Regions from separate parts of the Candidatus Thalassolituus haligoni genome, predicted to be linked through region 2. Evidence: predicted binding sites of a transcription regulator. Region 2 holds the regulator's gene; the other holds the start of a gene.
The links. The regulator FNR, encoded in region 2, switches genes on or off when oxygen is low (the NO sensors DNR and NnrR bind a similar motif). The targets are predictions, from matches to a motif close to TTGATNTANATCAA.
Positions count from the first base shown of each region.

Region 1: coq7 (2-polyprenyl-3-methyl-6-methoxy-1,4-benzoquinone monooxygenase) is a predicted target of FNR. The motif match lies at 6,352-6,365, and genes of this name have one in related genera.

Region 1 covers NZ_CP139482.1:3,197,180-3,208,201, forward strand. The annotation lists gene purH (bifunctional phosphoribosylaminoimidazolecarboxamide formyltransferase/IMP cyclohydrolase) at 1-946, shown strand, start outside; gene purD (phosphoribosylamine--glycine ligase) at 1,042-2,343, shown strand; gene SOJ49_RS14275 (7TM-DISM domain-containing protein) at 2,438-4,792, shown strand; gene SOJ49_RS14280 (AAA family ATPase) at 4,802-6,289, opposite strand; gene coq7 (2-polyprenyl-3-methyl-6-methoxy-1,4-benzoquinone monooxygenase) at 6,453-7,106, shown strand; gene ilvN (acetolactate synthase small subunit) at 7,206-7,697, opposite strand; gene SOJ49_RS14295 (acetolactate synthase 3 large subunit) at 7,702-9,426, opposite strand; gene SOJ49_RS14300 (DUF4124 domain-containing protein) at 9,815-10,273, shown strand; gene pgeF (peptidoglycan editing factor PgeF) at 10,283-11,017, opposite strand; gene rluD (23S rRNA pseudouridine(1911/1915/1917) synthase RluD) at 10,998-11,022, opposite strand, start outside.
Region 2 covers NZ_CP139482.1:1,607,895-1,618,916, reverse strand. The annotation lists gene SOJ49_RS07360 (heavy metal translocating P-type ATPase) at 1-555, shown strand, start outside; gene ccoS (cbb3-type cytochrome oxidase assembly protein CcoS) at 602-838, shown strand; gene SOJ49_RS07350 (sulfite exporter TauE/SafE family protein) at 835-1,491, shown strand; gene fnr (fumarate/nitrate reduction transcriptional regulator Fnr) at 1,612-2,382, shown strand; gene ttcA (tRNA 2-thiocytidine(32) synthetase TtcA) at 2,641-3,492, shown strand; gene SOJ49_RS07335 (hypothetical protein) at 3,566-4,057, opposite strand; gene greB (transcription elongation factor GreB) at 4,091-4,669, opposite strand; gene SOJ49_RS07325 (PGPGW domain-containing protein) at 4,845-5,126, shown strand; gene SOJ49_RS07320 (DNA-J related domain-containing protein) at 5,164-5,772, shown strand; gene SOJ49_RS07315 (polysaccharide deacetylase family protein) at 5,909-6,940, shown strand; gene SOJ49_RS07310 (M48 family metallopeptidase) at 6,915-7,622, opposite strand; gene SOJ49_RS07305 (YecA family protein) at 7,662-8,237, shown strand; gene SOJ49_RS07300 (substrate-binding domain-containing protein) at 8,350-9,714, opposite strand; gene SOJ49_RS07295 (BolA family protein) at 10,081-10,380, opposite strand; gene SOJ49_RS07290 (hypothetical protein) at 10,479-11,022, shown strand, end outside.

The DNA.
Region 1 (11,022 bases), 1.6 Mb from region 2:
CATCAAGGCGCAGGACATGCGTTACGGTGAAAACCCGCACCAGCAAGCGGCCTTCTACGTGGAAGCCAATCCACAAGAAGCGTCTATCGCTACCGCCAAACAGCTGCAGGGGAAAGAGCTGTCGTATAACAATGTTGCCGATACCGATGCCGCCCTGGAATGCGTCAAGTCGTTTACCAAACCCGCCTGTGTGATCGTCAAGCACGCCAACCCTTGTGGGGTAGCGGTTGTGCCGGAAGACGACGGTGGTATTCGTAAAGCCTACGATCTGGCATTTGCTACGGATACCGAATCGGCCTTTGGTGGCATTATTGCCTTTAACCGCGCACTGGATGCCGACACCGCCAAAGCCATTGTCGAGCGTCAGTTTGTCGAAGTGATCATCGCGCCATCGGTCAGTGCCGAAGCCGCAGCCATCATCGAAGCCAAGAAAAACGTCCGCCTGCTGGAGTGCGGCCAGTGGTCAACCGAACGCGTCCAGGCATTGGACTTCAAACGGGTGAACGGTGGCTTGCTGGTGCAACAGCGCGACCATGGCATGATCAACGTCGATGACCTCAAAGTAGTCACCAAACGCGCCCCAACCGAAGCAGAACTGAACGACCTGGTGTTTGCCTGGAAAGTGGCCAAGTTTGTTAAATCCAATGCCATTGTCTACGCTAAAAACCGCCAGACGGTCGGGGTGGGTGCTGGCCAGATGAGCCGGGTAAATTCTGCCCGTATCGCGGCCATCAAGGCTGAACATGCCGGTCTGCCGGTCGAAGGGGCAGTCATGGCATCGGACGCATTCTTCCCGTTCCGCGACGGCATCGACAATGCTGCGGCCAATGGCATCAAAGCCATCATCCAGCCCGGAGGTTCGATCCGTGATGACGAAGTCATTGCGGCTGCCGACGAAGCAGGCATCGCCATGGTATTTACCGGGATGCGCCACTTCCGTCATTGATAAATAGCCGGATGTCAGACATCAGCGGCAAATATCAGAATACATCATTGTGCCAGCCGTCGGATTTCCGACGACTGGCTGTTCGGAGTACCAATATGCAAGTATTGATCATAGGTTCGGGTGGCCGCGAACATGCGTTAGCCTGGAAAGTCCTGCAATCGCCGCAGGTAACAAAAGTTTTCGTGGCGCCGGGTAACGCCGGTACCGCACGCGAAGCCAATATGGAAAACGTCGCCATTGACGTGATGGATTTCGATGGCTTACAGCAGTTTGCGCAAACCAACAATATCGGCCTCACCATCGTTGGCCCTGAAGCGCCTTTGGTTGGCGGAGTGGTTAACCAGTTTCAGGCAGCAGGCCTGAAAATCTTTGGCCCCTCTGCCGGAGCAGCCCAGCTGGAAGGTTCCAAGGCTTTCACCAAGGACTTCCTGGCTCGGCAGCAGATCCCCACCGCAGACTACCAGAACTTCACCGAGCTTGAACCAGCGCTGGCGTATCTGCGTGAAAAGGGCGCACCGATTGTGGTCAAGGCGGATGGCCTGGCGGCCGGCAAAGGCGTGATCGTCGCAGAAACCCTGGCTCAGGCCGAAGCGGCCGTACAGGACATGCTGTCCGGCAATGCCTTTGGTGATGCCGGTTGCCGGGTGGTGATTGAAGAATTCCTCAGTGGTGAAGAGGCTTCATTTATTGTCATGGTTGATGGCAAGAATGTACTGACCATGGCCACCAGCCAGGATCACAAACGGGTTGGCAATGGCGACACTGGCCCCAACACTGGCGGTATGGGTGCCTATTCCCCGGCCCCGGTTGTGACGACAGCCATTCACGATCGCATTATGCAAGAAGTCATCTACCCGACCGTTCAGGGCATGGCCGCAGAAGGCAACGATTACACCGGCTTCCTCTATGCTGGCCTGATGATTGATGCCACCGGCACGCCCAAGGTGATTGAATATAACTGCCGGTTTGGTGATCCGGAAACCCAGCCAATCATGCTGCGGATGAAATCCGACCTGGTGGCTCATTGCCTGGCTGCGCTGGAAGGCCAGCTGGATAGCGAAACAGCCGATTGGGATGACCGCCCGGCACTGGGCGTAGTACTGGCTGCCGGTGGTTATCCGGCCGACTACCGCAAGGGCGATGTTATCTCACTGCCCGACGACGACGGCACCAATCGCAAGATATTCCATGCCGGAACCCAAACTGCGGACAATGGCGATGTATTGACCGCAGGCGGACGTGTACTCTGTGCCACCGCACTGGGTAACACCGTCGGTGAGGCCCAACAGGCCGCTTATGAGCTGGCGCAGCGGGTTAGCTGGCAAGATATGTTTTATCGTACCGACATTGGCTATCGTGCCATTACACGGGAAAACAGTAACAACACGGCACTATAATCCAATACAACCCATCCGGTACCACAATTCTGTACCACAACGCGTGGCAGGGCAGATTTTTATTGCTGCCCTGTCAGACTCGCAAGGGATTCCCATGGCAGATCTGGCAAAAAGGCTATTTGATTCATCATGGTTAGCGGGACTGCTCTGGCTACTATGCCTAAGCAACAGTAGCTGGGCCAGCAGTCCGGTGCTGATTCCGGAAAGTGATTTTAATCATTCGATCAGTAGCTACGTCTCGATCCTGGAAGACCCGGAATCGTCGTTATCCATTGACGATATACTGACCCAGCAAGTCCAATTGCGCTTTACTCCAAGCCATTCCGAGAACCTCCATTTTGGGGTCAGCCATTCCACCTTCTGGCTACGCATCAGTCTTTATAATCCGTTTCCGATAGATAAGCAGGTCATCCTGGCGCTGTCCAATAACCATATTCCGTCAGTATCCATGTTTGATATCAGTCGCAGTGATGCTATCACTGTTATCAATGGTTTTACCGCCCCTTCCGGTAGTTATCAGCAGGCCCACCCGTTCTTGTTAACGTTACCGGCAATGACAACACAAAGTTATCTGCTGTCGTTGTCGAGCGGCGGCCTGATCAATACCGATGTACGGCTGATGACACCACAACGTTTTCTGCAAAACGAACAGTGTCAATCCATTTTGATTGGCTTGGTCGCTGGCTGGTTAATGGCAACCGCAGCTTACTTTATCAATCTGGCCTTAACGCGCCGCTCTTGGCTAGCCTGGTGTGCATCGGGCTACTGTCTGGCATCAACAGTATTTATGGTTAGCTGGCTGGGCCAGTTGGGTTTGTTACTGAATATTGACCTCGAGCATTCGGAAATTGTTACCGAGCTGGCCACCGGTGCCGCCATTGCCAGCCAATCTCTGGCGGTCTACTTCCTTGGCTGGAAAGGCCAGCATGCCCGGTTGTTCCGTCAGATATTACTGGGCAGTACCGGCTTATCAATCCTCGGCACCATACTGCTAACGTCCTTGTCCGGCAGCTATAGCGAAACTCTGGCCCCCCTCCTGGTGATCTTGATGCAATTGATCCTGGCGATCTTGCTCGGCATCGGCAGCAGTCGCCACCCATCAGCACAGCGTTGGTTCCTGACTGGCACCATGGCCAATCTTGGCGGTGTATTACTGATCCTGTTCATCAGCAATAACCTGTTGGAGTTTGATTCCATCAATAACTGGATGGCATTGTTGTTACCGTCCGTTATGACCGCCTGTATGGTCATGGCCGTTTTGCGCCTGACCCGCAAGAGTGACCAGTTTCTGGAATCGCCCAACCGTGGCGTTGCGATCAACCCCGCGATCCTGTCACAAATCAGCCACGAACTGCGCACTCCTATCAACGGCGTGCTCGGCATGAATGAATTATTGTCGGACACCCCACTGACCGATAACCAGCGTGATTTCACCGAAACCATTGCTCAGGCCGGGCGGGAAATGCTGCACGTCGCCAACGAAATTTCGGTACTGGCCAAGATTCAGGATGATCATCTGGAGCTGGACACCCGTGCCTTTGATCTGGTCTCCCTGACCAATCAGGTACTGGTGCATTTTCAACTGGAAGCCAACCGTAAACAGGTTGAACTGATGGTTGACCAGGAAGAAGATCTGCCAGCTCGACTGGTGGGTGACCGTAATCGTCTGCAAACCCTGTTGCATAACCTCTACGCCCGACTGCTGGCCTACACTGAACAAGGTGAAATCAGCACGCACTTAAGCCCGCTACGCAACAACCGGGGCCAGGTTCATGGTGTGTCGATCCAGATTCAGTTACATGGCACCATCACCAATCGCGACGATTTGAGAATCATGCTGGATCTGCTCTGCAGCACCCATCACACAAACGGCGAAACGCCCTGGAATCTGACCGTCAGCCGTCATCTGATCCGCTTTATGAAGGCATCGCTGGAAATGGAAAGCCTGACGACCCAGGCGGGTTCTCTTACCCTGTACCTGCCACTGGAGCCTGAAAGCGCAGAAACATCGGTGCAGCCGGGCCACGATGACAGTCTGATTGGTATGCACATCCTGATCGTTGACGATAACGCCTCGCTCAGGAAAGTAATTGAAAAGCAGATCCGACGTTGGGGAGTGCGTGTTGAAAGCACCTACAGCGGCAAGGAAGCCCTGGCCATGCTGCGTAATCAGGCAGCTACCGGACATGCGTTTGATGGTGCCATCATTGACCAGGATATGCCGGTCATGAACGGGCTTGAACTGATGCAACGCATTCAGGATGACGCCTCGATCAGCCCCAAGCCCAACGTATTAATGCTCACGGGTCTCAGCATCAGCTCGGTCAGAGAACAGGCCCATGCGGTTGAAATCTATCATCTGTTAGCCAAGCCTGCCAGTGGCGAACGCCTGAAGCGGGCACTGCTGGAACTCAAGTATCGTCCGCAACGACCGTCCAGTACCCACTGACGTAACCTGCTAATTCGCGGACACCGCACGCCCGGCGGCCCATAACCGGAGGCGCTGCAGCGGTTCAGCCATGGTTACCGACAGCGGCTGCGTTGCATTAGCTGCTGCGACCAGTTGTTGGGTCGTCAGTGGCTGGTCATTAAGCGTTGTCTTACCGGCTTCCGCACTGGCATACCAGGCAGCGACCACCACTTGTTCAATTTCTGCGCCGGAAAACCCTTCGGTCATGGCGGCCAGTAGCCCCAGGTCGACTGCATCGACATCATGCCCGCGCTTGCCCAGGTGGATGCGGAAAATCGCTTCCCGCACGCTGGCATCGGGCAAATCAACAAAAAAGATTTCGTCCAGACGACCCTTGCGCATCAGTTCCGGTGGCAGAGCATGAATATTGTTAGCAGTCGCCACCACAAACACCGGCTGTTTACGCTCCGCCAGCCAGGTCAGCAAGGTACCCAGCAAACGCTGGCTGACGCCATTGTCCTGGCTATCACCGGCCAGTGCTTTTTCGATTTCATCAATCCACACAACACAAGGCGCCATCAGCTCGGCAAGCTGCAACGCTTCCCGCAAGTTACGTTCTGTCTCACCAAAAAACTTGTTGTACAAGGCACCCATATCCAGACGCAACAAGGGCACTCCCCAACTGCCAGCCACCGCCTTTGCCGCCAGGCTTTTACCACTGCCCTGCACACCAAACAGCAACATTCCTTTGGGTCGCATATCGGTATCGGCTTCGAGGAACGCCTGCTGACGCTGTTGCAGCCATTGCTTCATGGTATCCAGACCGGCCACATCACCAAAACGGGCAGTGTCGTACTCAAATCCCATCACGCCGTCCATATCCATCAACTGGAGTTTTGCCCGGCTGACTTCCGGTACATCTTCTGCCGTGATCGCACCATCATCGACTATCGCACCACGAATCAGTCGGCGGGCATCGGAATACGTCAAACCACGAAGGTTGGCCACCAGGCGCTTGAGTGTTGGTTCATCGGTTTTTACCCGTGTGCCACTTTGGGCGGCATAACGCCGTGCTTCTTCCTGTACCAGGGTCATCAATTGCTGTTCATTCGGCAGTTGCAGCTGAAAACGGGCACTCAGGCGCATCAGTTCATCAGGTACCTCAAGTCGGTGGCTGAGTAAAACGAGGGTTTTTCCGGCATGCACATGTTGCAAGGCAATATCCTTGAGCAGCCGTACTATCTGTGGTTCTGCGATAAATGGATGCAGATCGCAAAAGACAAAAATACCGCCCTGTTGTTGCTGCTTGATATGCAGTAACGCCCGTTCGGGCACCTCACTTTGCTCCAATCCTGGTTCTTCACCAAAACCCAGCCGCCGCAAGCCGTCGGTCAGAGTCCATTGTTGCAATGCTGCACCGCGCTTGATGGCCAGACGAGTCAGCAAGTCCAGCGCTCGGGGTTCTTCGTGGGTTTCAATCACCAGAATCGGCGTATGGCGCTCCAGCATCAGTGCCAGGTCGTGTACATCCTGCATTCTTTGGCTCTCTCTGTCAGACTGGCTGACGCCAGGAGTGTTATGGTTATGGCTGAATAGCGATGATACGGATCATGCATCAGAACGCAGAAAAACGTAAACTGTCAGCCGATTCAGTTTTTCGGGTATGGCCTGCTATGCCCGCGTTGCGGAGAGACCCGTTATGAGCCAGCAAAATACTCGCCAGTTTTCCCTGTTAGATCGCCTGATTGGCAGCGCCGACCAAGCCCTCCGCACCCTCGTTCCCGGTGTTGCCTCAGCCGCTCGCCCATCCCCAGCTCTCCAGCGCGAGCAACATGAGATGAGCGACGCCGAACGTCAACATGCCGCCGCTCTGATGCGCATTAATCATACCGGTGAAGTCTGTGCCCAGGCCTTGTATCAGGGGCAGGCGTTAACGGCCAGATTGCCTGATGTGCGTGGTGCCATGGAAGAAGCCGCCGCAGAAGAAATTGATCACCTGGCCTGGTGTGAAGCTCGCATCAAGGAGCTGGACGGCCGTACCAGCCTGCTGAATCCGCTGTTTTATGGATTATCTCTGGGTATCGGTGCCGCAGCGGGTAAAATTGGTGACAAGGTCAGCCTGGGATTTGTTGCCGCAACAGAACAACAGGTGTGCAAGCACCTGACCTCTCATATCAGTTCATTGCCCGTTCAGGATGAACGCAGCAAGGCGGTGCTGTTGCAAATGCTGGAAGACGAGGCCAAACACGCCACTACCGCACTGGATGCTGGTGGCCAGAAATTTCCATTGCCGGTAAAAATGGTGATGACTGCTATTTCCAAGGTCATGACCAGTGCAACGTATCGGGTTTAAGCCCAATCACTGGTTAACCCCATAACAAAAACCCGTTGAAGCGCGAGTATTCAACGGGTTTTTTATGGCCAGACTGACGCGAAGGGCAAAGAGCGAAGGCTACAGGCTCAGGACTTTCTCACCACGAGAAATACCCGACACCCCACTGCGCACGGTTTCCAGCACTGCAGTCGAACCAATCGCCTCAATAAAGGCTTCCAGTTTATCAGTCGCGCCAGTCAATTGGATGGTGTACACACTGGGTGACACATCGACGATCTGGCCACGGAAGATATCCGCCGTACGTTTGATTTCAGCACGCTGGGCTCCCACGGCTTTCACCTTGATCAGCATCAGTTCGCGCTCGATGTGTTGACCCTCAGACAGATCCACCAGCTTGACCACCTCGATCAGCTTATTGAGCTGTTTGGTGATCTGTTCGATCTTGCGATCATCGCAATGGGTGGTCATGGTCAGACGCGACAAGGTCGGGTCTTCGGTAGGCGCAACCGTCAGGGTTTCAATGTTATAGCCACGCTGGGCAAACAGTCCGACCACACGCGACAAGGCACCCGGTTCGTTTTCCAGCAGGATAGAAATAATATGTCGCATCATATCAGGTACGCTCCGTCTTGCTCAGCCACATGTCGCGCATGGAGCCCAAAGGCACCTGCATTGGATAAACGTGTTCTTCCGGGTCAACGGCTACATCGAGGAATACCAGGCGATCCTTGTATTTATTCAAGGCATCGTCCAGCGCTTGCGGCAATTCATCGCGGCTTTTTACCTGAATACCCACATGGCCATAGGCCTCGGCCAACTTAACGAAGTCAGGCAGTGATTCCATATAGGAATGGGAATGTCGCCCTTCGTAGTTCATGTCCTGCCACTGACGTACCATACCCAGCGAACCATTGTTCAGACAGACGATTTTTACCGGAATACCGTACTGCAAGCAGGTCGACATTTCCTGAATGTTCATCTGGATCGAACCTTCACCCGTGACACACACCACTTCGTGATCGGGGAAGTTCATCTTCACCCCCATCGCGGCCGGAAAACCAAAGCCCATGGTGCCCAGGCCACCGGAGTTGATCCAACGATTGGGCTTGTCAAACTTGTAGTACTGAGCGGCAAACATCTGATGTTGGCCAACATCGGAGGTGACGTAGGCATCTCCCCGAGTAGCAGTCCACAGCGCTTCGATGACTTCCTGTGGTTTCATCAAGCCGTTTTCATTTTTTTCGTAACGCATACCATGACGCGGACGCCACTCGTTGATCTGTTTCCACCAGGAGGTTATCGCATCAGCATCCGGCGTTTCACCAGCTTCATCCAGCAGCGCCATCATTTCGTCCAGCACCGTACCCACTGGCCCGACAATGGGCACATCGGCGGTGATGGTTTTGGAAATAGACGATGGATCAATATCGATATGAATGATCTTGGCGTCCGGACAAAACTTGGTCGTGGCATTGGTCACTCGGTCATCAAAGCGAGCGCCTACCGCCAACACCACATCGGCGTGGTGCATCACCACGTTCGCTTCGTAGGTGCCGTGCATCCCTAACATACCAAGGAAACGATCCGCCGTGCCGGGATAAGCCCCCAGCCCCATCAATGTGCTGGTGCATGGGAAGTTCAGGCGATCCACCAATGCCCGCAGCTTATCTGAACTGCCGTCGATGATCACACCACCGCCGCTGTAGATAACCGGACGCTTGGCGCTCAACAGCAATTCAACCGCCTTCTTGATTTGGCCGGAGTGGCCACGCTGAGGCGGTGTGTAAGAGCGCAGTTTGACCTTTTTCGGATAAACGTATTCAAAACGCTCATTCGGCATGGTCATATCTTTCGGTATATCAATCAGTACCGGGCCGGGACGACCGGTGCTGGCGATATAAAACGCTTTCGCCACCAGCTCTGGAATTTCTTCCGGGCGGCGAACGCTGAAACTGTGTTTCACCACTGGGCGAGAAACCCCCAGCATGTCCGTTTCCTGGAAGGCATCATCGCCGACCAAATGGCTCATCACCTGACCAGAAATGACAACCATTGGAATAGAATCCGTAAACGCAGTAGCAATACCTGTAATGGTATTGGTCGCTCCAGGGCCGGAAGTCACCATCACAACACCGGCTTTACCGGTCGCACGGGCATAGCCATCAGCCATATGGGCTGCGGCCTGCTCGTGGCGGACCAGTACGTGTTTGACGGCACTTTGTCTATAGACGGCATCGTAAATGTGCAGCAACGAGCCGCCCGGGTAGCCATAGATATATTCAACGCCTGACTCGTGCAGAGCACGAACCAACATTTCTCCGCCGGAAAGTAATTCCACCGTACTTATCCTCTTGCACAAGCTCTTGTCAGAGCATGAGTGAAATAAAAATTGCGGGATCAGCGTCATCACGCCCTGAAGGCGGATGGATCCCGGTGAGGATGAATAACTTGTAGTTGCTCATCAGAGTCCCGGAGTCTGGTCATAAACTGCGGGTTGGAACTGGATCGGAGGATAACCCTGGTCCAGAGGCCATGGCTGCCAGAGATCAGCACGGGGGTGTTGGCTGCTCAATCCGGCAAAAGCTGTGCAATTTTAGCACCATAGCGCTGTTTGTCCAGAGAACACGCGGCCTGCGGGATGCCAGAATAACGGCTATTTCCTTGACTTATCAGCTCGTTGCCATAGTGTTCGCTGCATCCCGGTTCTGTTGATATCGCAGGTGATTATGAAATTTTTGCTCTCGACAGCAGTGGCGCTACTGCTATGGCCAGCCTTGGTAACCAGCCCGGTGCAAGCACAGGTATACCGCTGGACAGATGAAAGCGGCCAGGTTCACTTTGGTTCACAGCCTCCCCGTGAGCAACAGGCAACAGCAGAAACCTATGATGTGCAGGTTTCGCGCCCCGCCACACCCCCTGCCACAGGCAGATCCCTGGTGGACACTGCCAATCCGAAAAAGGATGAGGAAAAACAGCCAGACTCCGACGAACCCGCAGTGCCCAACGAAGAGGCCGACGCGTATTGCCAGCAGGGCCAGACCTATATGGGCAAGCTCAGCAGTAATTACAGCCGTCGCTTCAAAGACCAGGAGACCGGTGAATACCGTCCGTTGACGGACGCTGAACGGGAGCGCGAACAGCAGAAAGCCCGCAAGATAATGGACACCTATTGCAAAAAACAATAACCGCCTGCGCTACTCGCGCCAAATCAGGCTGGCCTGCCGACCGGTTTGGCCATCCCGACGAAAGGAATAAAACCGCGTCGCTTCCCGATAAGTACACCATTCCTCCCCGAATATCCACTCGACGCCCGCCTGCTCCAACCGCCAGCGCGCCAGTGCATGCAGGTTGGCATGATAACGATCGCCGTGACCGCGATAAAAGCAACTTGCCGGCGCCCCGGCGAAGCTTGCCCTGACCTCTGGCCCGACTTCAAACGCTGCCGGGCCAATGGCGGGACCCAGCATGGCCATGACGCTACCACTAAAACAGGTCAGGGCCTGTTCCAGCACACCGGCAGCCAGACCACGCCATCCGGCGTGTATCGCTGCAATCTGCTGGCCATTTGCACTGACCAGCAACACCGGCAAACAATCTGCCGTCATGACGGCACAGGCCAGGCCTGGCTCTGCTGTCCAGCAGGCATCTGCTGGCAACACAATCTCGTTCCCACAAGCGTGCCGACATTCAGTGCCGTGCACCTGATCAAGCCATTGAATGGCACGCACAGCGGGTAACTGCTGTTGCAAGCGGATACGGTGCTGCCGTACTTGCTGTGCATTATCACCGACATGCAGCCCGAGATTGGCACCATCCCAGGGCGCTGCAGAAACCGGCCCACTCAGTAACCGGCGCGTACTGAATGCCACCTGCACCCCGGCAGGCAAGGGCCAGTCTGGCCGGATCAGTTCAAATGTCGTGCGCACCACGCCGG
Region 2 (11,022 bases):
AGAAAATCCGCGACCAGCCTGGTCAGAGGCTTGCACCAACGCCAGATAAAAACGGCGCTGCTCACCGGCGACCCCGGTGCTTCTGGCCAACTGCTGGCAGCACAACTGGGTATCAACGACGTATGGATCGGTTTGTCTCCCGAGCAAAAGTTGCAACAGGTGCGCCTGTGGCAACAGCAGGGAGAACGCGTTTTGATGGTCGGAGATGGCATTAACGATGTGCCGGTACTCGCTGGTGCTGATATTGCGATTGCCGTCAGCGATGCCAGCGACCTGGCCAAAACCAGTGCTGATGCGCTGGTGACCAGCGGACGCCTGGACAGCCTGCTGCAGGCTCTGGACACCGCCAGCCGCACCCGGAAAGTGATATACCAGAATATTGGCTGGGCACTGTTTTACAACCTGCTTGCCCTGCCAGTAGCGGCCGCAGGTTACATTCCCCCCTGGGCGGCAGCCATCGGCATGTCGTTCAGTTCCCTGTTGGTGGTCAGTAACGCCTTGAGGCTGTCCCGGATATCCAAACCGGATGCTGCCGATAGCCACCCACAGACATAATGCCGGGTTATAACGGCACCCATTCGCCCAGCATGACGGACATAACATGGATATTATCTACATACTTGTTCCACTCTCGATCGTCCTGATCAGTATCGCCACCCTGATTTTTTTCTGGGCAGTACGTAGCGGTCAGTTTGATGATCTGGAGTCGCCAGCCCACAAGATTCTCTTTGATGACGACCCTGAGGAAACGACGGCCAGCGCCGAAAAACCGCCGTCAACAACAATCAACCCACCGCCTGCAGCACCAGACGCCACATCACCTGACAAATTGTCGTGATTGAACCACTGTCACTGCTCACCGCATTACTGCTGGGCTTGTTTGGTTCCAGTCATTGCCTGGTCATGTGTGGCGGTATTGCGGCAGCCATTGGCAGTCGCTCACAGCATCAACCGCTATTAACCGCCTTGGCTTTTAATGGCGGACGAATCACCAGCTACGTAGTGGCTGGGCTGATAGTCTCTGTACTTGGCTTATGGCTGCAGCAACTGAATGACCTGCTGACGCTGGTATTACGCACACTGGCTGCCGTGATGCTAATGCTGATGGGACTCTACATCGCGCGCTGGGCAAGCTGGCTGACCCGGATTGAACAGCTCGGTCAGCACCTGTGGCGTCTGCTACAGCCCGCCACCAAACCATTACTGGCACAACAATCAGTCAGCAGCCGCTTTCGTCTCGGATTGCTGTGGGGATGGCTTCCCTGTGGCCTGGTCTACAGTACATTAAGCTGGGTCGCCGCTAATGGCGATCCTCTCAAGGGTGCACTGGCCATGGCCTGTTTCGGACTGGGCACACTGCCTGCCCTGTTTGCCAGCGGCCTCGCCGCCAGCAGCCTCAATCGATTACTCAATCACAACGTCAGCCGTCGCATCGCCGGACTCTTGCTCATCAGTTATGGATTGTGGACCGCAGCGGCCATCTGGCTATAGTCAGCCAACTGTAATACCTTGACCAATGTCTTGACAGTCACCCTGTGAGCTAAGACCATACGAAAACTAATGGAAAACAGTTGTTCCGTTTGTCACGGAAAACCAGACACGGTGAGCTCAATGAAAACAAACCAAGTTGCACATCCTCCCTTGCGCGGCAATCAGCCCCACTGCCAGACTTGCTCCCTGAATGCTCTGTGTCTGCCACTATCGCTCAGCGACAGTGATATGGAGCGGCTTGACGATATTATTCGCCGTGGCCGACCCATCCAGAAAGGCCAGCTGTTATTCCAGCAAGGGGATGAATTCCAGTCGGTATTTGCAGTACGTACTGGTGCCCTGAAAACCTATACCCTGGCCAGCAACGGCGAAGAGCAGATCACCGGCTTTCACCTCGCCAGCGAACTGATTGGGTTAGCCGGTTACGATGCCGGAGATTACCCACTCACCGCCAAGGCACTGGAAACAACCACCGTGTGTGAAATTCCGGTGCACCAGCTGGAAAACCTCACCGACGAATTACCCGATCTGCGTAAACAGCTGATGCGCACCATGGGTAATGAAATTCGCCACGACCAGAACATGATGCTGCTATTAAGCAAAAAGAACGCCGAAGAACGTGTGGCCTCCTTTTTACTGGATATTTCCAACCGCTATGCCCGCCGAGGCTTCAGCGCGACTCACTTCCGGCTGCCCATGTCCAGGGTCGACATCAGCAATTATCTTGGTCTCGCGGTTGAAACCATTAGTCGGGTATTTACCCGCTTTCAGAAAAATGCGCTGATCGAAACCCAAGGCAAGGAAATCATTGTGTTGGACATGAACAGTCTTTATGAGATGGCAGGCCTGAGTGCTCACCTCGAATGCGACGACAAGGCCACCACAGAATAAACCGATCAGTAGCAGCAGGCAGCCCGCAACCGTTCGGCAAAACACCGGACATATGTGGCTGCTACTGCTCCGCAGTATCCCACGTGCACGCTGACTCACGGTTAACAGATTTGACAACCTTCCCTGTCAGTCATAGCTTGGCTGAATCGAACATCCAGCACAGCAACTCTTGCTGACGACAGCCAATCTATTCGCTAGAATTCGCCGCCTGATTTTTAGCCCGTGTTCCATCCCAGAACATCCAGGAGTTTTCCCAGCATGACTGCCGACGTCATCGATCGCAAAGAACGACTCGAATTCAACAAACTGCAAAAACGTTTGCGCCGTCATGTCGGCAAGGCCATCGAAGACTATTGCATGATTGAGGAAGGTGACAAAATCATGGTGTGTCTGTCTGGAGGCAAAGACTCCTACACCATGCTCGACATATTGATGAGCTTGAAGAAAAGCGCCCCGGTTAACTTTGAACTGATCGCAGTCAATATGGATCAGAAACAGCCGGGCTTTCCTGAGCATGTTCTGCCGGAATACCTGAGCAAGCTGGATGTGCCCTTCCATATTGTCGAAAAAGACACCTACAGCGTCGTCATGGACATTATTCCGGAAGGCAAAACTACTTGCGGTCTGTGCTCACGCTTGCGGCGCGGTACCCTGTACGGCTTTGCCGAACACATTGGTGCCAACAAAATTGCCCTCGGACATCACCGCGACGATATTATCGAAACCCTGTTCCTGAATATGTTTTATGGCGGCAAGCTCAAAGCCATGCCACCCAAATTACTCAGCGACGACAAGAAGCATGTACTGATCCGTCCGCTGGCCTACTGCAAGGAAAAGGATATCGAGGCGTTTGCAGCAGCGCGGGAATTTCCGATCATTCCCTGCAACCTCTGTGGGTCGCAGGAAAACATGCAACGTCAAAACGTCAAAAACATGCTGCATGAGTGGGAAAAAATCCAACCAGGCCGCAGTGACAACATCTTCGCAGCCATCTGTAACATAGCCCCCTCACAGCTGGGGGATCTTAACCTGTTCGACTTTGTTAACCTGCAAAAGCAGCAAGACCAGTCACACCTGGCCACGCGGCTGGATATTGTAACGATCGAATAGCGTCTGCCATGCACATACACCAATCACCCGTCTGAGAGTGCGGCCACGACTTGAATGGGTGAAAAACAGCCTGCTAGGGTAAACCACCACTCAGATGCCGGGTAACTGCGAATTGGTAATCTCCGGGCGCACCAACACGAATATCAAGTCGGTAACGTCGTCCGTTGACACTATCCTCTGCCTGGCTTTGCAACAGACAATGGTCTTTTTCGAGCTGTGCCACTGGCATCTCCACAGCAACGTCAAACTCCGTTGCCAATTCCTCAATGCTCCGGGTCGAAATCACCTCAGCCTCACTACCTGCCACACCAAATCGTATCCACTGTAAATACAGGCCGTGACCGGTTGGGCCACGTGTACGGATCACCCGGACATAGCCACTGCCAGACGCCGATTTCCACGGACAAACACTGACCACGGTATCAATCATCACCGGTAGCCGGTAGATCCCGGCAAAATCGCCAGGGCCAAAGGGTGTTTCCGCGACAACCGCTATTGCGACACTCCAGCACCAGCAGGCCACTATCGCTGACACGGATCTTTGTACACTGCCTGATCTGTTCATAAATCCTCCCTGATCATCAGACTAGCAGCTAAATCAGGTCAGCCAGCGATGAGTGACCTCGCCGGGCTTGTTGTCCCACGCCGGTCGTGAATAAGTCACAGAGAGAATGGCATAGGTCTGTTCTCCCTTTGGCAAACGCACAATCACTTCATCATCCACGTACTTGCCAGCCAAACCACGGGCCAGCGGCGCATCCATACTGATATAGCCATGTTTGAGATCGATTTCATCTTCTCCAACCAGGCGATAACGATGAATCGCTTCGTCATCATCCTCCAGTTCAACCCAAGCGCCAAAATACACCCGGTTGAGATCTGCGGGCGGGCGATCAATCACGGTCAAAGCTTCGAGGCGTTTCAATAAAAAACGTACCCGACTGTCGATTTGGCGCAAGCGCCGCTTACCGTAAATATATTCGGCATTTTCTGAGCGATCGCCCAGTTTGGCAGCATCGGAGACTTCCTGAGTCACTTTCGGGCGTTCAATACGCCACAAATACTCGTATTCTGCCCGTAATGCCTGCTCTCCCTCTGGAGTAGAAAGCAAACTGCGTTGCGGCAGAGGTTGTTTGTCCAAAGGGGTTGAAGACGGGGGTTTGGAAGGTGCTTTCATACGAAACTATTGGCTGCATCAAAGTGGTTCAAACGAACATTGAGTGACTGCAAGCAGCCACCGAGTACTCACAAAATGATCACGATTACATGACAGCCAGGCACACAAACAGATTTATTGCGGCCGTCATGATGGAGCAACATCGACATGACACTTTAGCAGGTTACGACTACCGATGGCTGACTTCTCTATGGTTAAACGCAGCGCCAAAATCATGCTTGGAATCCTTCTCGTTATCGCTGGTGTTATTGTCACGCCACTACCTATTCCCTTTGGCCTCATCATGATATTTATCGGTCTGTCGCTGCTGGTCAGCACAGTTCCACGAGTGCGGGAATGGCTACGACGGCAACGGCACCGTTATCAGGAATTTTCCGGCCAGCTTAATGCCATCAAAGGCAAGCTGCCACGCTTTGCCCGCAAACTGATTGAAGACACGGATCCTGAGCGCCCCTGACGCGGCAGCCAGACCACAGCTGTGATATTCTGCCGCCATGCTGAACCTCAAACGCGAACAGATCAATCCACCTGACGAAAGCCTGGATACCCTGCAGCAGCTGCTCTCCTGTCAACTGCAGGATGGCCAGTGTCATACCGAATACCAGCTGATCCAGTGGCTCAAGCAGCCGGTTCCCGGCGTTTTCCAGCACGACGCCCTGTCCGACTCGCTGACCCTGTTTCGTTGTCACTTTCTGGTGATGCACTGTTTGTATCGACTGCGGCTGGAATGGCTCGCCCAGCAGGCTGGCTGGCTGAGTATCGAACCTCTGGGGGTGCAGTTACTGCCCTGGGATACCCGCCAGGCGAGCGATAACCAGCATGTCTGCGAAGCCGATTCGCTGGCACGCTATTACCTGGATCTGACTCACCTCAGTACCGACCGTGAAACCGTCGACAAGCTCTTGCGTGGCATCTGGCAACAAACCCTGACACCCGACCAGCGCCGCAACGACCTGCGCTTGCTGGAGCTGAAAGAAGGGGCCAACGAAGCGGATATTCGACGTCAGTATCGCCGCCTGGCGATGCGTCATCACCCGGATCGTGGCGGTAACGTCAGCCACTTCCAGGCGCTGCTGGCGGCGTATCAACGCTTGACGCTCTGACGATCCACAAAGTACGACTTATGAGAGTACCAACAATTGTACTAATCGTTTGCACTTGAATAACTCACTTGAATAACCACTCGAATAACAACTTGTTGTCATTCGCTCTCTTTTTCTCCAACACGATGAGCGTTTTATGAAGTATCTCGCCTTACTCGGACTGCTGCTGGCTGCCTCAGCCAGATCCGACCTGGTCATTCTGCAATATCACCATGTAGACACGGCAACGCCCGCCACCACCAGTATCAGTCCAGCTGATTTTGAGCGCCACCTGCAGCTGCTGGCGTCCCTCAACAAGACCATCGTTGATCTGCCGCAAGCGATGGCCGCATTACGCCAGGGCAAGTCGCTACCCGACAACGCCGTCGCCATTACCTTCGACGATGCCTATGAATCCATTTATCGCAACGCCTTCCCGAAACTGGCCCGACGCCATTGGCCCTTTACCATTTTTGTTAATCCGAGTGCCGTCGACGCCGAATACGATGGCGTCATCCGCTGGCACCAGTTGCGCGAGATGCAACAACAAGGCGCCACCATTGCGAATCACAGCATGGATCATCCGTATCTGATTCAGCGTCCAAAAAATCTCAGCTTGGACCAATGGCTGACCCAGCAGGTCGAAACCGCCGAACAGCGTATCAAACAGGAAATGGGTCATTCCGACCGCTTGCTGGCTTATCCCTATGGCGAGTATTCACTGGAGATCACCCGGTGGCTCAAAGCCCATGATTATCTGGCCTTTGGCCAGCATTCCGGGGCGGTCTCTAAGGCGTCGCTTTGGCAGGCGATTCCTCGTTTCCCGGCAGCCGGAGACTACTCCGACCCGGACACCCTGAACGACAAGCTGCGAACCCTGGCCATGCCCGTCAATGACAGTTCACAAGTCGATCCGGCACTGGGCCACGAAAACCCGCCGACACTGGTGTTGACGATCGAGTCAGCGGATATCAAACCCGACAGCTTGCGCTGCTTCGCTGGTGGCGAAGGGCAGATCAGCCACCAGACCAGCGTGTCGGGCAAGACCATTACCTTGCAAACCCGTGCTCACCATCCAATTATTCAGGGTCGCAGTCGTTACAACTGTACTGCGCCAAGCATCAGTAAATCCGGCTATTTTTACTGGTATTCCCAGTTATGGATCAACACGAGCGTGGAAAACCGTTGAGATGAAAACGATCCAGTTCCCGTTCCCGCAGCTGACAATCTGACAGGTGCAACGCCAACAAACGCCGAAAGCCGGGGCCATGATCAAAATGGCGGATATGGCAAAGTTCATGGACTACGACCAGTTCAATCAGGTTTTCTGGCATATGGATCAATGCCAGATTCAAATTGATGTAACCCTTGCGTGACAAGCTGCCCCAGCGAGTACGCATTTTTTTGACCCGCAGTACCGGTCTGACGACGCCATACTGTTGAAACCGGGGCCACCAGAAATCCAGCAAGGATTCAAATTTGGCTCGGGCCTGTTGCCTGAGCCATTGTTCCAGGATAGCTTGGCGTTGTACTTCTGTGACTCTTCTTGGGACTTTTAACAGCTCACCACCGATTTCAGGAAAAACAACGTCATCTTCAACCAGCGCCAAGGTGTGACCCAGGAATCTCAGCGCGCTTTCGCTGCGACTCTTGTTGGCCTTCCACTCACGACGACGCTGCACCAGCCACTGTTCGTGACTTTCCAGAAACCGGTTCACCTGAGTCTTGTTGGAGCCCAGCGGAATACGCAGATCGATTTCACCCGCCGGGTTCAGCACCAGTCGCAAACTTTTGCGTTTCATCGCCTGAATATGGAGAACAACCTCCTCTCCATCCAGCGGGACAAGCAATTGTTGTTTGTAGCCTTTCATAAGCCTGCTAGCATTGGCTCCGACTTCAGGAGCGCCGAAATGAATGATCTAAATGATATCCCAGCCATGACCGAGAACGAACTGGAAACCCTCGGGGTTTTGCTGGAAGACGAAGCAGAACGCCAGGACAGCTTCGATTTTTTTGCTGTCCACGGTCTGATTACCGCCTTGCTGACAGGTCCAGTCGAGTTCGATATCCAACGGGTATGGGATTGTGCGTTTGACGAAAAACTGGGCTTCACCAGTGTCGAAAAAGCCACTGTTACCGAGTTACTGGGCAAAATGATTCGTGAAATCCAGGCCTGGCTCGATTCTGGCCAAGATTTCCCCGTGCCAAGCGAACTGACTCTGGCAGATGAAGAAGACGAACCCCCCATCGAAAGCTGGGCCATCGGCTTTATGACTGGCGTTATGCTGCAAGAGGAAGACTGGTACAACCGCGATGAAGAAAATGTCGCCGAAAGTCTGTTCCCAATCATGTATGCATCTGGCCTGTTCGCCGACGAAGAAGAAATGGCCGATATTGATGACGACATCGAATTGTCCGATCAGGTCTGTGGTGGTATTCCGGCGGCCGTCATTGATCTCTACCTGTTTTTCCATAGCCAGAGTTAACGCTACCTCAGCACTGGCAACAGAACAGTATTAGCTTGCAATAACACAAAAAAACCCGGAGCCCTTGCAGGGTTCCGGGTTTTTCTTCGCCGTTCATAACAGACTGGACAGCTCAGGTATTATCCCTGACCCACACCTCGACACGACGATTTTTCATTTTCCCTTCCGCCCGGTTTACCGAGGCAACGGGCAGATATTCGCCATATCCCACCGATAATTTAGGGTAAATACCGTTTCGCACCAGCTCACGACGTACTGCCATCGCACGTAATTTGGACAACAATTTGGAGCGTTTTTCAGTTCGCTTCTTGTCACCAAAGCCGATCAATACCACTTCCGCATCGTTACGACCCTGGTTTTGCAGGTAGTCCACCAGGCGCTCAATGTCTTTCATCGCCTTGTTATCCAGCGATGCGCTGCCTTCACGAAAACGGAAGTTAATGGTCAGACGCTTGGCATCATTGGTGATTTCACGAAAATCCTGGGGTAACTCACCGTAAAACTCAGGTACCACTTCTTTTAATTCCTGCGAGATAAAACCGGAATCCGCAACCACCTGCTGGCCTTCGTTCTTCTGCACAAAATCCATAAATTCAACCACATACGGATTTTCCGGAGCATCGTCCGTATACATAAAAAGACGCCGAGCCAGAGCGTAGTCTTCCGTGGCCACGGTCAACTTGTTCGGTTTCAGCGCTTTGGCACTGCCGTCAGAAACCGCCAGCAATTTTGATTTCCGTACCGACGATAATCCGACAAAACCGATACCACCTTTATCGGCCGCCACCTCATCCGATAGCACCGCGTTCGATTCAAAGCGTTTGGCGGATTCAATCAAGGGTTTTTTACCCAGCACCATGCCCTGGAAACTGTCCCAGGTACCAGAGTTCTCGTCACGGGCATAGACATGGATAGCACCAGGACGACCGCCGACTTGCGACCAGTCTGAATAGCCGCCGGAGAAAATCTCGGAAATTTCTTCCACACTGAGCTCGCCGACAGGATTAGACGGGTTGACAACAATGGCCAGACCGTCAATACCTATGATGTGCTCAGCTGATGGACTGCGCATATCGGCGATGTCTCTCAGCAAATCGGCCTCCTTGCCCTTGATTGGACGAGAAGCCGCCGCTATGTCCGCAGCACCATTGGCAATCCCTTTAAAGCCAGTACTGGAACCGTGCGCAGCAATAGCGACTGTCAGGCGGGTACCGGTATCGGGCAAGAATCCGCTGACAACCTGCTCATTACTGACAAGCGTACTACGAATCTGGACGTCTTTAGCGCCTTTCTCTTCGAGGTATTTTCTGACCAGATTAGGACCCAGTTCGGCACCAATGGTGTTGGAACCATGGATAGAAAACAGATGGACTTCGCCATTAGCGGGCAAACCGGTGAAGGGTGGCAAAATCCCTGCGTTGACAGTTGCAAAACACAGCATGGCAAGCAGAGCCAAACAAGTACGAATTGGTGTCATAATTCTGGCTTCAGGTCGAAAGTTCGGCGCGATTGTATGAATATTCAATGACACTTTGGTTACAAGGTTGCCTGATTGACGTTCTGTTTAACGATCCGGCATTTCAGATAAAATCCCTTTCATTTCATAAGGTTAATACACCAAGAAGTCGATTTGATGAAAGCCACCGAGACAATATCTTGAGTAGTGCTTCACGATCACCTGCTCATGATCCCCTGCCCTCGGGGGCGTTCTCAATGATTCGATCGGCCTGTTGAGTGGCAACGGCTTTCAGAACAAGGTAAAGGAACGCTATTGCCTGGTGAATTTTTTATCCACAACAGGCTTCGTTTTATCATTGAGAGCGCCCCTGGGAGACTGTCGGGCTTAGTGCTGCCCCGCGCATTGCGGTGACTCGGGCACTGTTGACTGCTCTTGCCACTCCTGCGGCGAATACAAATGCAACGCCAAGGCATGAACCGGCTTTTGCAATACATCCGCCACCAGGCTGTACACCTGCTGATGTCGGGCCACCAGACGCTTGCCGGTAAATGCCTCGGAAACCAGGATCAATTTATAGTGCGAGTCCATCGCTGGGCCAGCGTGCATGTGACTCTCATTAATCAGCTCAAGATGAACCGGTGACAACGACGTCATCTGTTCAGCAATATACTCTTCTGCATTCATACAAACTCCGGTTACTACGCCTGTGATGTATGCGTATAATCCGCCGCCCCGAGCCGTAACTCAAGTCCAATCCTCCCCAGAGTGACCCGGAGCACTACATGCAAGATACCGATAGCAACAGTACCCAAAGCCTGATCGACAAATATTATCAGGAAGAGCAGGAACGCCGCCTGCAAGAAAAAACCCAGGCTGAAATCAGTGTAAAAATAGAACCTGCCGATCTCGCCATGCTGAATATGATTGCGCGCCGATTTAGCAAAAGCCGCGATGAAATCACCCGAGATGTCATGTCGACCGCACTGATCGACCTGTTCAGCCGCCTTGAATCCGGCGAGCGCAAGCTGCTGGCACGTGATGCCGATGAAGCCACACGCCAACTGGCAGAAGAAATTGCGGAAGAAAATGGCGTAACAGATGTCGATATCAGACAGGGCCAATGGACGACGCATGAAAAAAATATCGTCAAACTGGAACGTAAGCGCGCCAGAGAACAGGAAAAACAGCAAGAATTACTGGCCAGCGCGCAAAAAGTGCTGGATCAAACCGCGACCAGTGCAGTCACCAGCAAAGTGACTGCCACTACGGATACAGATGCAGCTGATGAATCGGAAGAACTTTCTGCAGAGGGCATGAAGCCCTCCA